DNA from 2 places in the Streptomyces sp. NPDC001544 genome. Region 1 is predicted to be linked to the other one. Evidence: riboswitches for the same ligand, from Rfam matches in the RefSeq annotation. Region 1 holds a riboswitch; the other holds the start of a gene.
What was found. A riboswitch is a leader RNA that binds a small molecule or an ion and turns the genes downstream of it on or off. The one in region 1 is predicted to bind cobalamin.

Region 1 (6,915 bases):
CGCGCAGGATGTGCCCGATCTCGTCGGTGGTCCGGGCCAGCCGGGGCACGACTTCGGTGCAGGCGAACTCCAGCACGGCGACCGCGTCGGGGAGTTCGGCGCCGAGCACCTCACCCACCAGACCGGCCGCTGCCGTCACGTCCCACGCCCGGGACTCCATGCCCTCCGCGATCCGCCGGCACAGCTGCTCCAGCAGGTCGATCGTGTCGGCGGCCGTCCGGGCCGGCCCCTCCACCAGGTCGGTCAGCTCCGCCGGCACCTTCACCGGGGCGCCCGGCCCGGCCAGCAGTTCCTTCTCCACCAGCCCGAAGTGGGCCGCCAGCGAGGCCCTCAGTCCCGGCAGCGCGTTGGCCTGCCCGCCCCACACCTGCGAGGCCCGCAGCACGGCGAGCACCAGGTTCACCCGGGGCTCGCCGACCGGGCCGCCGCCCAGGATGTGCAGACCGTCGCGGATCTGCACGTCCTTGATCTCGCAGAGGTAGCCGTCGATGTGCATGACGAACTCGTCGAACTCGTCGTCGTCCGGCTGTTCCGCCACATGCAGGTCGTGGTGCAGCTCCGCGGCCTTGACCAGGGTCCAGATCTGCGCGCGCACGGTCGGCGCCTTCGCCGGGTCCAGGTCCGAGACGAGCGCGTACTCGTCGAGGAGCTGCTCCAGCTTGGCCAGGTCGCCGTAGGTGTCGGCGCGGGCCATCGGCGGCACCAGGTGGTCGACGACCGTGGCGTGCCCGCGCCGCTTGGCCTGGGTGCCCTCGCCGGGGTCGTTGACGATGAACGGGTAGATCAGCGGCAGGTCGCCGAGGACCGCGTCCGGCGCGCAGCCGCCGGACAGCCCGAGGCCCTTGCCGGGCAGCCACTCCATCGTGCCGTGCTTGCCCATGTGCACGATCGCGTCGGCGCCGAAGCTGTTCTCCAGCCAGCGGTACGCGGCCATGTAGTGGTGCGACGGCGGCATGTCGGGGTCGTGGTAGATCGCGATCGGGTTCTCGCCGAAGCCGCGCGGCGGCTGGATCATGACGACGACGTTCCCGAACCGGAGGGAGGCGAGGACGATGTCGTCGCCGTCGACGTAGAGGGACCCCGGGGGCTCGCCCCACGCCTCCAGCATGGCGTCCTTCAGCTCCGGGTCGAGCTTGTCGAACCACGCCCGGTAGTCGGCGAGCGGCACGCGCGCGGGCGCGGCGGCAAGCTGCTCCTCCGTGAGCCACTCGACGTCGTGCCCGCCGGCCTCGATGAGGCGGTGGATCAGCTCGTCCCCGTTGTCGGGGTACTCGGTGAGGCCGTACCCGGCGTCACGGAGCGCGTCCAGCACCCGTACCGCCGACGCCGGGGTGTCCAGACCGACCGCGTTGCCGACCCGGGAGTGCTTGGTCGGGTAGGCGGTGAAGACCAGCGCGATCCTCTTGTCCGCGTTGGCCTTGTGCTTCAACTGCGCGTGGCGTACGGCGATCCCGGCGACCCGTCCCGCCCGCTCGGGGTCCGCCACGTACACCGGCACCTCGTCGGGGCCCTGCTCCTTGAAGGAGAACGGCACCGTGATGAGTCGCCCGTCGAACTCCGGGATCGCGACCTGCATCGCCGCGTCCATGGGGGAGAGGGCGGCGTCGGACTCGTCCCAGGCCGCGTGCGACGAGGTGAGGCAGAGCCCCTGCAGCACCGGGATGTTCAGCCCGGCCAGCGCCCCGATGTCCCACGCCTCCTCGTCGCCGCCCGCGGAGGCCTGCGAGGCGTGCGTGCCGCCCGCGGCGAGCACGGTGGCCACCAGGGTGTCCGCCCGGCCGAGGATCTCGTACAGCCCGGCGTCGGCGCCGCGCAGCGAACCGCAGTAGACCGGCAGGGCGTTGGCGCCGCGCGCCTCGATCGCGTCGCACAGGGTGTCCACGAAGGCGGTGTTGCCGCTCAGCTCGTGGGCGCGGTAGAAGAGCACGCCGACGGTCGGGCGGCCGTCCTGGAACGTGCGCGAGCCGTGCACGCCGTACTCCGGCATCTTCCGCGGCTCGACGAAGCCCTCACCGGTCAGCAGCACGGTGTCGGACAGGAACCGGGCCAGCTCGGTCAGGTTCTCCGGGCCGCCCTCCACGAGGTACTTCAGCGCCTCGGCCACCACACCGGCGGGCACCGACGACTCGGCCATCAACTCGGCGTCCGGCACGGCCTCTCCGCCGAGCAGCACGGTCGGGACGCCGGACGTCCTGAGCGCGGCCAGTCCGTCCTCCCAGGCCCGCTTGCCGCCGAGCAGCCGTACGACGGCGATGTCGGCGCCCGCGAGGAGCGACGGCAGCTCGGCCTCGACGTCCACCCGGGTCGGGTTGCCGATCCGGTAGGACGCGCCGGAGGCCCGGGCCGCCAGCAGATCGGTGTCGGCGGTCGACAACAACAGCACTGTGCTCATGCGGGCGCTCCCGGTGGAATGAAGGGCAGTCCTTGCGGCGCGCCCGACTCGATGAGCCGCAAGAGCGCGTCCGTGTCCGCGTGTTGTTCGATCAGGTCGCCGAGCCGGTCGAGCTGCTCCTCGCGCAGCGCGGCGAACGACGTGTCCGGCGCCGGTACGAAGCGGCGGCCCGCGGCGGCGGCCACCTCGCGCAGGAAGGCCCGCCGGAAGCCGTCCGACTCCAGCGAGCCGTGCCAGTGCGTGCCCCAGGTCTGGCCGACCCGGCAGCCGTCCAGGAAGGGCGTGCCGCCCGTCACCTCGGCGACCCCGTGATGGATCTCGTACCCCTCGACCGGCTCGCCGAGGGCCTCGCCCACCGGCCGGGTGAGGGTCTTCTCGCGGGCGAACCGCACGCGGACGGGGAGGACTCCGAGCCCTTCGACCTGACCGACGCGCGACTCGACCTCGTCCTCGATGTGCTCGCCGAGGATCTGGAAGCCGCCGCAGATCCCGAGGACCGGCCGTCCTTCGGCGGCTCTCCTGCTGATCGCCTGCGCGAGCCCGCGCTCCCGCAGCCACTGAAGCGCCCGCACGGTCCCGCGCGTCCCCGGGATCACCACGAGGTCGGCGTCCGCGAGCTCCTCCGGCCGGTCCACGAACCGCACCACGACACCCGGTTCGGCGGCCAGCGCGTCCACGTCGGTGAAGTTGGACATCAGCGGGATCGCGCACACGGCGACCCGCAGCACGTCCTCGCCGACGGGCGGGGCGGTGTTCGACTCGCGCACCGTCCCCCGCAAGGACACCCTCAGTCCGTCCTCCTCGTCGATGCCGAGCCCGTGCCGGAAGGGCAGCACGCCGTACGTGCGCCGTCCGGTGAGCCCCTGCAGCATGTCCAGGCCGGGTTCCAGCAGGGAGACGTCACCGCGGAACTTGTTCACCAGGAACCCGGCGACGAGCTCCTGGTCCTCGGGCGACAGCAGGGCGACCGTCCCGAAGAAGGAGGCGAACACACCCCCGCGGTCGATGTCGCCGACGACGAGCACGGGCAGCCGCGCGTTCCGCGCGATGCCCATGTTCACGATGTCCGTCCGGCGCAGATTGATCTCGGCGGGTGAACCGGCCCCCTCGCAGATCACCGCGTCGTACGTGCCGCGCAACTCCTCCAGGCACTCCAGCACGGTCCCCAGCAGCCGCTGCTGCCGCCCGCCGTGATAGCCGCGCGCGCTCAGCTCGCCCACCGGCTTGCCCAGCAGCACCACTTGGCTGCTCTGCTCGCCGCCCGGCTTGAGCAGCACGGGATTCATCAGCGCGGTCGGCTCGACACGGCACGCCTGTGCCTGCATGGCCTGCGCCCGCCCGATCTCCGCGCCCTCCCGCGTCACGAACGAGTTGAGGGACATGTTCTGCGCCTTGAACGGCGCCACCTTGACCCCCTGCCGCACCAGCCAACGGCAGATACCGGCGGTCACGACGCTCTTGCCCGCGTCGGAGGTGGTACCGGCGACCAGGAGGCCCCCGCTCATTTCCCACGTCCCTTCACAACGGCGCGCGCGGCGACGGTGACGCCGAGCGCGAGCAGACCGACCCGCCGGGAGAGCCGTACGGCCCGTTCGATGTCGGGCACGGCGACGGTGCGTCCCTCCTGGTTCAGCACCGGCCGGTGCTCCACCCGCCCCCCGTACGACAGGGTTCCGCCCAGCCGCACGCCGAGCGCCCCCGCGAACGAGGCCTCCACGGGCCCGGCGTTGGGGCTCGGATGCCTGCCGGCGTCGGCCCGCCAGGCCCGTACGGCTCCGCGCGGGTCGCCGCCCGCCACGGTCGCCAGGGCGGCCGTCAGCCGTGCCCCCGGCCATCCCGCGAGGTCGTCCAGCCGCGCCGAGGCCCACCCGTACCGCCGGTATCTGAGGGACTTGTGCCCGACCATGGCGTCGAGGGTGTTGACGGCCCGGAAGCCCAGCAGCCCGGGCACCCCGCCGAGGGCGCCCCAGACCAGGGCCCCCACGACCGCGTCGGAGGTGTTCTCCGCGACGGACTCCACGACGGCCCGGGCGATCCCGTCGGCGTCGAGCGCCTGCGGATCCCGGCCGCACAGGTGCGGCAGCCGCTCCCGGGCGCCCTCGACGTCCCCGGCCTGAAGCGCACGCCCGATGCGCCGGGCCTCACGGGCGAGGGAGGTCCCGCCCACGACGGCCCACGTGGCGGCGGCGGTCAGCGCGACGGAGGCGCTGCGGGAGGAGCGTACGGCCGCGGCGGCGACGGCGCCCAGACCGGCGGCGCCACCCACGCAGGCCGCGGTGTGCAGTGCGCCCCATCCCCGGTGGTCACGCCACAGCACCCGCTCCACGGCGGCGGCGGCCCGCCCGAACGCGGCGACCGGATGCCCGCGGTGCGGATCACCGAGCAGGTGGTCGCCGAGGAGGCCGGCGGCGGCGCCGTACGCGAAGACGCGATCGGCACGCATCGGCTCAGCCGGCCGTGGGGTCGGGCAGCGACCTGGTGCTGTACCTCAACGGCCGAGCGAGCATGGCGATATGTCCTCACTCAGGGTGTCCACGCCCTGGTTCGACTAGACCGGCGGTGAGAGTTCCTGGCTCCCGGGGCTTCCTACCCCGGTGACAGTGGCGGGACCGCGCCGGATTCGCACCGGCTTCCTCTCCTGCCGCCGTACATGGCTCCGGAAGTCCACCACGGCCCCGGAAGAGCCGTCAACTTGCTGTTGACCTGCACGGGGAGAGTGTGCTGAGGCCCACACCGACGCGGTGGCGGACGGTACGGCGGCATGCGAAAGGCTCCTCCCCGAGGACTTCGGGGAGGAGCCTCGATGCCTTGTTCAGGCTTTGATCAGGCTTTGTGCATGATCAGGTAGATCCCGTAGGCCACCGCCGCCGCGCACGCCGCGAAGCAGACGTACGCGCCGGTGACGGCGAGCCCGGCCGAGTCCCCCTGGGCGGCGGCGCGCTCGCGGCGCGAGAGGCCGGTGACGCCGAGGGTGAACAGGGCCACCAGGCCGACGGTGACGGCGAGGCTGACGCCGAAGACGGAGCCGAGGGCTGCCCAGTCGATCTTCATGTCGGAACTGCTTTCTCTAACCGGGTGCCCGGGGTCAGACGGTGGCGGCCGGCGGGGTCGCCGGGTCGGCGGCGACGCGTGCCGCCGGGGACGGGATCGTGCTCGACAGGTCCTCGGCCGGCACGCCCACCGGGGGCGGGGTGACGACGGCGATCGCGGTGGTGACCACGCCGGCCGGCTCCTCGCTCTCGTTGACGTTGGTCGCGTCGACCACCCCGCGGCGGGAGTACTTCCAGATCGCGGCGCTGGAGGCCACGAGGAAGACCAGTACCAGCGCGGTGCCCCAGTCACCGAGACCGGTGACCGACTCGGCGAGCGCGCCGACCAGCGCGGCGGCCGGGAGGGTGAGCGCCCAGGCGACGAACATCCGGGTCGCCGTGGACCAGCGGACCACACCGCCCTTGCGGCCCAGGCCCGCGCCCATCACGGAACCGGAGACGACATGCGTGGTGGAGAGGGAGAAGCCGAGGTGGGAGGAGGCCAGGATGGCCGTGGCCGCGCTGGTCTGGGCGGCGAAGCCCTGCTGCGGCTGAAGCTCCGTCAGGCCCTTGCCCATGGTGCGGATGATGCGCCAGCCGCCGATGTAGGTGCCGAGCGCGATGGCGAGACCGGCGGAGAGGATCACCCAGGTGGGAGGGTCGGAGTCAGGGGCGATGGAGCCGCCGGCGACCAGGGCGAGGGTGATGATGCCCATCGTCTTCTGCGCGTCGTTCGTGCCGTGGGCCAGGGACACCAGGCCGGCCGAGGCGATCTGGCCGACGCGGTAGCCCTTGCGGGTGGCCTCGCCGTCGGCGTTCTTGCCGATGCCGTAGGAGACCCGGGTGGCGAGCATCGCCGCCACGCCCGCGACCACGGGGGCCGCGACCGCCGGGAGCAGCACCTTGGTGACGAGCACGTCGCCGTGGACGGCGCCCATGCCGGCGGAGGCGACGGTGGCGCCGATCAGGCCGCCCATCAGGGCGTGCGAGGAGCTGGAGGGCAGCCCCACCAGCCAGGTCAGCAGGTTCCAGAGGATCGCGCCGACCAGGGCGGCGAAGATGACCTCGGGACGGATGCCGCTCTCGTCGACGAGACCCTTGGAGATCGTGTTGGCGACCTCCACGGAGAGGAAAGCGCCCACAAGGTTGAGCACGGCGGACATGGCCACCGCGACCTTGGGCTTGAGCGCGCCGGTCGAGATGGTGGTGGCCATCGCGTTGGCGGTGTCGTGGAAACCGTTCGTGAAATCGAACGCGAGAGCGGTTACCACCACTATCGCGAGGATCAGCGAGAAGCTTTCCATTTACCCAGGCAATCGTTCGAAGTCATTGGTCGGTTGACCGTAGGCAACCTGGATGAACGGAAGGTGAACTGAGATAGGCGTCGAGGTGTCGGAAACGCCTGGTGAAGGACCTGAGTGGGGGTGCGCGCCACGGATGGCAGGATCACCGCCATGGCTGAAGAGAGCAGAGGCGTACGCGAGGCCGAATCGC
Region 2 (6,915 bases), on a different contig from region 1:
CTTCGCCGTCTGCGGCGCCGGTCCCGTCGCGTCGAGCGCCCGCACCAGGTCCGTACCGCCGAAGTCGCGCGGGTCGGCGCCCATCGCGTGCGCGGCGAGGATCAGCTCGGCGTAGGCGGCGGGACCGGACTGCTTCGCCCACTGCGCGGCGTTCTTCTCCAACCAGGCGTAGGGCTTGCGCGCCTGCCTCGTCCAGCCCTGTGCGGCCAGGGCGACGACCGCGTCGGCGGTGTTGCCGTAGTCGGGCTGTGGCTTGGCGCCGGGGAGGCTGGAGGTGAGGTGGCCGGTGTCGTGCGTCTGGTCCGACAGGTACGCGGCGCCGTTGCGGGCTGTCTCCGGCGGGGTCAGCGGCTTGTCCGAGTTGGCGCAGACGTAGCCCTCCTCCGGCGCCTTCCCGGCCTCCGTCGCGAAGCCCTTGCCGAGCGCGCCCAGCACGCCGGCCGCCGTCGCGTCCGCGTTGGCCGACAACCTGCCCTTCTTGTCCGGCTGGTAGGCGAGGGCGCCGCCGCCGTCCTCGTCGCAGGGGATGGACCACTTGGCGAGCAGTTCGGCCGGCGTGCTGCCCCCGGTGCGCGGCTGCAGAGGGTCCTCGCCGGCCGCCGCGAGCGCGCCGACGACGACGGAGGTGGAGTTGGTGTCGCTGGGCGAGCCCGGCGCGTAGGGCCAGCCGCCGTCCTTGTTCTGCGTCTTCTTCAGCCAGACGACGGCCCTTTGGACCTCGCCGCCGTGCCCGCCGAGCGCGTGCAGGGCCTGGACGGCGGCGGCCGTGCTGTTGGTGTCGGCCTGAGCCTTGGTCGCCTCGCACGACTTGGCGGGATCCGGACGGTAGGTGGCGAAGCCTCCGTCGGCGCACTGCTGCCCGACCAGCCAGTCGACGGCCTCGGCGGCGGGCCGGACGCCGACCGTGCGCTGGGCGAGCAGCGCGAGGGACTGCCGCCACACGCCGTCGTACTTGGGGTCCGTGCTGCCGTACAGCCCCTTCGGGCGCGCACTCGACGGGGAGGGCGACGGCGACGCGGCCGTGGCGGGCGCGGCTGCGGCCATGACACCGACGGCGGCGATGGCCGCGGCGCTGCGGCGGACGTTCATGGGCGGTTGCTGCCTCTCCCTGGGGAGCGCGGGCAGCACGGGACACCCCGGGCGGCTCGGCTCCGTAGACCTCGACGGTGCCGTGCGCGCGGCGGGCCGCCGACGCACGTGAGTTGGTCAACGTCCGTACGGGGGAGTCCGGCTCACCGCCGACGGCGGCTCACGGTTGCGGGTCAGCGCCGGAATTGCACCGGCTTCCCCCCGTACGGGTGTGATGACGACCGGGTCACTCTACCTGGCGGTGGGCGAGGCCCGAGAGGAGCCTGTGGGCCGGGGAGGCCGGCACGGTCGGTAAGGTCGCGCCATGCTGTCAACGGGGAGACTGCTGGGTTCGGGCCGGTCGGCCGATGTGTACGAGATCGACGAGGCGTGGGTGCTGCGCCGCGACCGGGAGGGCTGGGGCGACGCGGCCGCCGAGGCGGGGGTGATGACGTACGTGCGCGAGCACGGCTACCCGGTGCCCCGCGTCCGGCCGTCCGGCTCCCGCACCGACCTGGTGATGGAGCGGCTGTCCGGGCCCACGATGCTGGCCGCCCTCCTGGACGGCTCGCTGGGCGCGGCGGAGGCCGGGACCGAACTCGCCGCGCTGCTGCGGCGGCTGCACGCCGTTCCCGGCCGGGACGCGGCCGACCCGGGCACCCGCGTCCTGCACCTGGACCTGCACCCCGACAACGTGATGCTCACCCCGGACGGCCCCCGGGTGATCGACTGGACCAACGCCGAGGACGGCCCGCCCGGCCTCGACTGGGGCATGTCCGCGGTGATCCTCGCCCAGGTCGCCGTCGGCGACGAATTGCTCGCCGAGCCGGCCCGCGCCATGCTGGCCGCGCTGCTCGCCGACCCGTCCGGGCTCACCGAGCCGGGCCTGACGGAGGCGCGGCGACGCCGCGCGGCCAACCCGACCATGAGCGCGCGTGAGGTGGAACTCCTGGGGGACGCTGAGGAGTTGGTGCGAGCGTTCGGCCGTTGACGCCCCCGGATGCCGCTCGGCTGTTCACCCGTCGCGCACTGAGGAGAAGGGCGTATGAGAGCGTTGCCCGCCGTCACCGGCCGTGACGAGTTCGACGCCCTGGTCGTCAGGACCGACTACCACGACGACCAGGCCTGGCGGGACGTGACGGCGGCGCTGACACGACCCTCGGGAGACAGGCCCCCCGAGGCAAGCGTCCACCTCGTGGACGATCCGGCCTGGGCAGGTGCGACCGTTGACGAGGTGCTGGACGCGGTCCGCGCCGACGAGAACCTGCCCGTGGTCTTCGTCGCTGACGGGACGACCATGCGGGCCGAGACCCAGGCGTTGCTGGCGGTCACCACGCTGACGCCGGAGGAGTGCGTGGACGAGGAGGACTACGAGCAACTGACCGAGTTCGGCCGTGAGTTCCGCACCGTTCCCGCAGGGGTCCACGACGTCCATGCCAACCTGAGCATCGGCAATCTGGGCTTCGAGGAGTACGCCGCATGGGCCAACGATGATCCCGAGGGGATCTACCGGGCCTGAACAGGGCTCAGGAACGACGGGTCCGGAGCCTGGTCATGCGCGCCCCGCGCATGACGCGGTGGCGGATGCGGACGCGGACACCGGTGCCGCCAGGGTCTCGGACCAGGCGGCCGGTTCAGCCGACCGCCCGGGGCGTCGGACCCCCGAAGGACAGCACGAGGACCCGGCGCTCCAGCAGCCACTCGCCCCCGACCCTGCGGAAGGTGTCCTCGTAGTTGCCGACCTGGACCGGAGGCCCGGCCGGGACGATGCCGCCGGTGTGCCCGTCGACCCGGTACGTCGAGAAGTACGAGACGCCGGTCGCGGTGTCCGGGGAGGTGACGGTGACGAGGACGTTCGACATCAGCCGGCGGGAGAGCCGGTCGGCGGGCCGTGAGCCGAAGTACTCCCGCAGCGCCTGACGGCCCACGGACCGCCGCCCGTCCCCGGGCGGGGGCCACTCCCAGCTGCCGTCCTCGGTGAACAGCTCGGCGACGGAAGCGGGTTCACCGAGGTCGAGACGGTGGACGAAGGTGTGGATGACGCGCTCGCAGGCGCGCTCGGCGAGGAGGATCTCCAAAGGGCCCATGGGCCTGTCTACCATCAGCGCCCTCGACCGGACGACCGAAATCAGACCGCCACGTACGCCACCGGCTCACTCCCCGCCACAGCCTCCGCCCGTCCCTGCTTCACCAGCCGCCGCAGGTGGGCCTCCGCCTCGGAGACCGCGATGTTCCTCGATCCGTACGGGATCTGGTCCCAAGGACGGTTCCACTCCATGCGCTCGGCCACCTGCCAGGGCGTGAGCGGCTCGGCGAGGAGGGTGAGCAGTCCGGCGAGCCGCTCCTCGTGGTGCGCGAGCAACTGCCGTACGCGGGAGGGCGCGTCGGGGAAGGCGTACTGATGGGCGGGGAGAACCTCGGCCGGGGCGAGCTCGCCGACCCGCTCCAGCGAGGCCAGGTAGTCGCCCAGCGGGTCCGTGACGGTGGCGTCGTCGGGGTCCTCGTACAGACCGATGTGCGGGGTGATCTCCGGGAGCAGATGGTCCCCGGAGAAGAGCCGGCCGCGGCCGGGGAGCCGGGCCGGGTGGTCCTCTTCCAGGTGCAGGCAGACGTGGCCCGGCGTGTGGCCCGGCGTCCACAGGGCGCGCAGGCGGCGGCCGGGTAGGTCGAGGAGCTCACCGGGCACGATCTCCCGGTCGGGAAGGGCGGGGGAGAGACCCGGCAGGGTCCGGCGGTGGGCGGTCCGAAGCGGGGCCACGTGCTCTTCCGGTGCTCCGGCGGCCGTGAGCTTGGCGGCCATGTACGTGTACCAGCGCTCGGGGCGGGTCCCCCGCGTACGGCGGACGATCGCCGCGTCGGCCTCGTGCATCGCGACCCACGCGCCGGAGACCTCCCGCACCTGTCCCGACAGTCCGTGGTGGTCGGGGTGGTGGTGGGTGATGACGACCCCGTACACCTCCGCGACCGGGACGCCCAGCGCCGCCAGGCCCGCCACCAGGGTGTCCCAGGACGCCGGGTCGTCCCATCCGGTGTCGATCAGCACCGGGCCGCGGTCGGTGCCGACCGCATACACCAGCGTGTGGCCGAGGGGGTTGTCCGGAATCGGCACCGCTATCGACCACACACCGCCGCCGTGCTCGAACGTCTTCGTCATCCGCCCTCCGCCCACCACACCGCCCACGGCCACCGCCCACTATAACTAGAACTGGTTTCAGCGAGTGCTCAAGTCGACTGACTCTGGTGGACTTTGGGCTGGCTTACGCTGATCTTCGTGCTACGGGGGCAGCTACCTCTTGCAGTGCTGACAGGCTGTGAGTCCCTGTTGCCTGGCCTGCTCCTCGGGCATCGACTCCTGGCCCAAGTAGGTTTCCCGCTTGCCGTTCAACGATGGGCAGTTGGTGTCAGTGTGGTACTTGGTTCTGTTGTCGCCGATGCGTACGTGGACAGTGCTCATGAGACCTCTCGAGTCGATTCCTGACGCCGTGTGAGCCGGGACTGCCGGGAAGCGGCACATCTTGCCGTACCGCCGCCCCTGGGCGGAAGCGCGACCACACCTTCCGAACCCGCCCCTGATCGCCGGGAAACCCCTGGTCAGGGGCATTCTCGTCTTCTTCCGTGGACTAGTTTGACCAGAACTGATATCAGTTTCTGAAACAGCGTCAGATACGGTGCGGCGGGAGGCAGTCGGCCATGACCGAGCTCGTGGAACACGGACAGCTGTTCATCGGCGGGGAGTTGACCGATCCCCTCGGCAAGGACGTCATCGAGGTCGTCTCCCCGCACACCGAGGAGGTCATCGGGCGTGTGCCGCACGCCTCGCGTGCGGACGTGGACCGGGCCGTCGCCGTGGCGCGCCGGGCGTTCGACGAGGGGCCCTGGCCGCGGGCGACGCTCCAGGAGCGGATCGAGGTCGTCACCCGTATCAAGGACGCGATCGCCGCCCGGCACGAGGAGATCGCCCGGGTGATCTCCTCCGAGAACGGCTCCCCGTACTCGTGGAGCGTCCTCGCCCAGGCGCTCGGCGCGATGATGGTGTGGGACGCGGCGATCAGGGTCGCGCGGGACTTCACGTACGAGGAGACCCGCGACGGGGTGCTCGGGAAGATCCTGGTGCGCCGCGAGCCGGTCGGGGTCGTCGCGGCCGTCGTCCCCTGGAACGTCCCGCAGTTCGTCGCCGCCGCCAAGCTCGCGCCCGCCCTGCTCACCGGCTGCACGGTGGTGCTCAAGCCGTCGCCCGAGTCGCCCCTGGACGCCTACATCCTCGGCGAGATCGCCAAGGAGGCCGGGCTGCCGGACGGTGTGCTGTCCATTCTCCCGGCCGACCGTGAGGTCAGCGAGTACCTGGTCGGGCACCCCGGGATCGACAAGGTCTCCTTCACGGGCTCGGTCGCCGCCGGCAAGCGGGTGATGGAGGTCGCCGCGCGCAACCTGACCCGGGTGACGCTGGAGCTGGGCGGCAAGTCGGCGGCGGTCGTCCTGCCCGACGCGGACATCGCGACGGCGGTGCCCGGGATCGTCTCGGCGGCCTGGATGAACAACGGCCAGGCCTGTGTCGCGCAGACCCGCATCCTCGTACCCCGCTCCCGCTACGACGAGTTCGCCGACGCCTTCGCGCAGGCGGCGAGCGCGCTCGCGGTCGGCGACCCGCTGGACCCGGCGACGCAGGTGGGCCCGCTGGTGGCCGAACGCCAGCAGCGCAGGAACCTCGACTACATCCGCATCGGCCAGGAGGAGGGCGCCAAGATCCTCACCGGTGGCGGGCGGCCGGCAGGCCTGGAGCGCGGCTGGTACGTCGAGCCCACCCTCTTCGGCGATGTCGACAACTCCATGCGCATCGCGCGCGAGGAGATCTTCGGCCCGGTGATCTGCCTCCTGCCGTACGGCGACGAGCCCGAGGCACTGAAGATCGCCAACGACTCGGACTACGGGCTCAGCGGCAGCGTGTGGACCGGCGACGTGGAGCACGGCATCGAGGTGGCCCGACAGGTCCGTACCGGCACCTACTCGGTCAACACCTTCAGCCTCGACATGCTCGGCCCGTTCGGCGGCTACAAGAACTCCGGTCTGGGGCGGGAGTTCGGCCCCGAGGGGTACGGCGAGTTCCTGGAACACAAGATGATCCACCTGCCGGCCGGCTGGGAGGCGTAGGACACCATGGGCGACCGCTGGCACATCGAGGTCGACCGGTCCGTCTGCATCGGCTCCGCCCAGTGCGTCCACCACGCCCCCGGCGGCTTCCGCCTCGACACCGCCCGCCAGTCCCACCCCGCCGAGGCGGACACCGACGCGAACGAGAAGGTACTGGCGGCGGCGGAGAACTGCCCCGTGGAGGCCATCGCGATCACCCTCGTGGGCAGCGGGGAGGCGGTGTACCCGCCGGAGGAGTAGGGGGCTGGCGGTGGCGACAGGAGTGCGGTGTCCGCACGGGCGCCCAGGGCGACACCTCTCACCGTATTGCCCTAAAAAATCATCCTTCAGGGGGTTTCATTCTGCTTGGGGCGTTTTATCCTGAAAGCAGCCTACGGGGCGAGTGAGGGAGCTCGACCGGAGTAGCCGACTTTGGCGCGACGTCGATCAGCGGTCGACATCCGCCGGGGCCGACAGCGACGGTCGGCTGAGAGGCCGAACGGCAGCAGTCGAGCCGGGAAGCGACCCCCAGTACCTGCCGGGTAATGCCGGAAGGGAACCCGTCTCGTAGGTTTCCGCTGTGCGTTCACATGCCCGTGCGGTCAGGTGCGTCCCGGCGATCGCACGTCCGGGGGCAGATGGGTCACCACCAGCGCCACCGCCTCTTCAGGGGTCGCGGTCTCACCGAGGTGGCCGTGGTCGATCGTGTGCACCTGGTGC

Region 2: it holds a riboswitch for cobalamin, as region 1 does, so the genes downstream of both, ACFY0F_RS02885 (prenyltransferase/squalene oxidase repeat-containing protein) here and ACFY0F_RS36420 (cobalamin biosynthesis protein) in region 1, are expected to answer to the same signal.

The regions. Positions count from the first base shown of each region.
Region 1 covers NZ_JBIAVN010000024.1:58,655-65,569, reverse strand. The annotation lists gene cobN (cobaltochelatase subunit CobN) at 1-2,392, opposite strand, end outside; gene ACFY0F_RS36425 (cobyric acid synthase) at 2,389-3,897, opposite strand; gene ACFY0F_RS36420 (cobalamin biosynthesis protein) at 3,894-4,835, opposite strand; cobalamin riboswitch at 4,936-5,076, opposite strand; gene ACFY0F_RS36415 (hypothetical protein) at 5,216-5,443, opposite strand; gene ACFY0F_RS36410 (anion permease) at 5,478-6,725, opposite strand; gene ACFY0F_RS36405 (class II aldolase/adducin family protein) at 6,876-6,915, shown strand, end outside.
Region 2 covers NZ_JBIAVN010000001.1:652,180-659,094, forward strand. The annotation lists gene ACFY0F_RS02885 (prenyltransferase/squalene oxidase repeat-containing protein) at 1-1,089, opposite strand, end outside; cobalamin riboswitch at 1,201-1,331, opposite strand; gene ACFY0F_RS02890 (phosphotransferase) at 1,394-2,059, shown strand; gene ACFY0F_RS02895 (DUF6924 domain-containing protein) at 2,114-2,587, shown strand; gene ACFY0F_RS02900 (nuclear transport factor 2 family protein) at 2,703-3,155, opposite strand; gene ACFY0F_RS02905 (MBL fold metallo-hydrolase) at 3,197-4,222, opposite strand; gene ACFY0F_RS02910 (aldehyde dehydrogenase) at 4,759-6,216, shown strand; gene ACFY0F_RS02915 (ferredoxin) at 6,223-6,456, shown strand; gene ACFY0F_RS02920 (DUF6193 family natural product biosynthesis protein) at 6,798-6,915, opposite strand, start outside.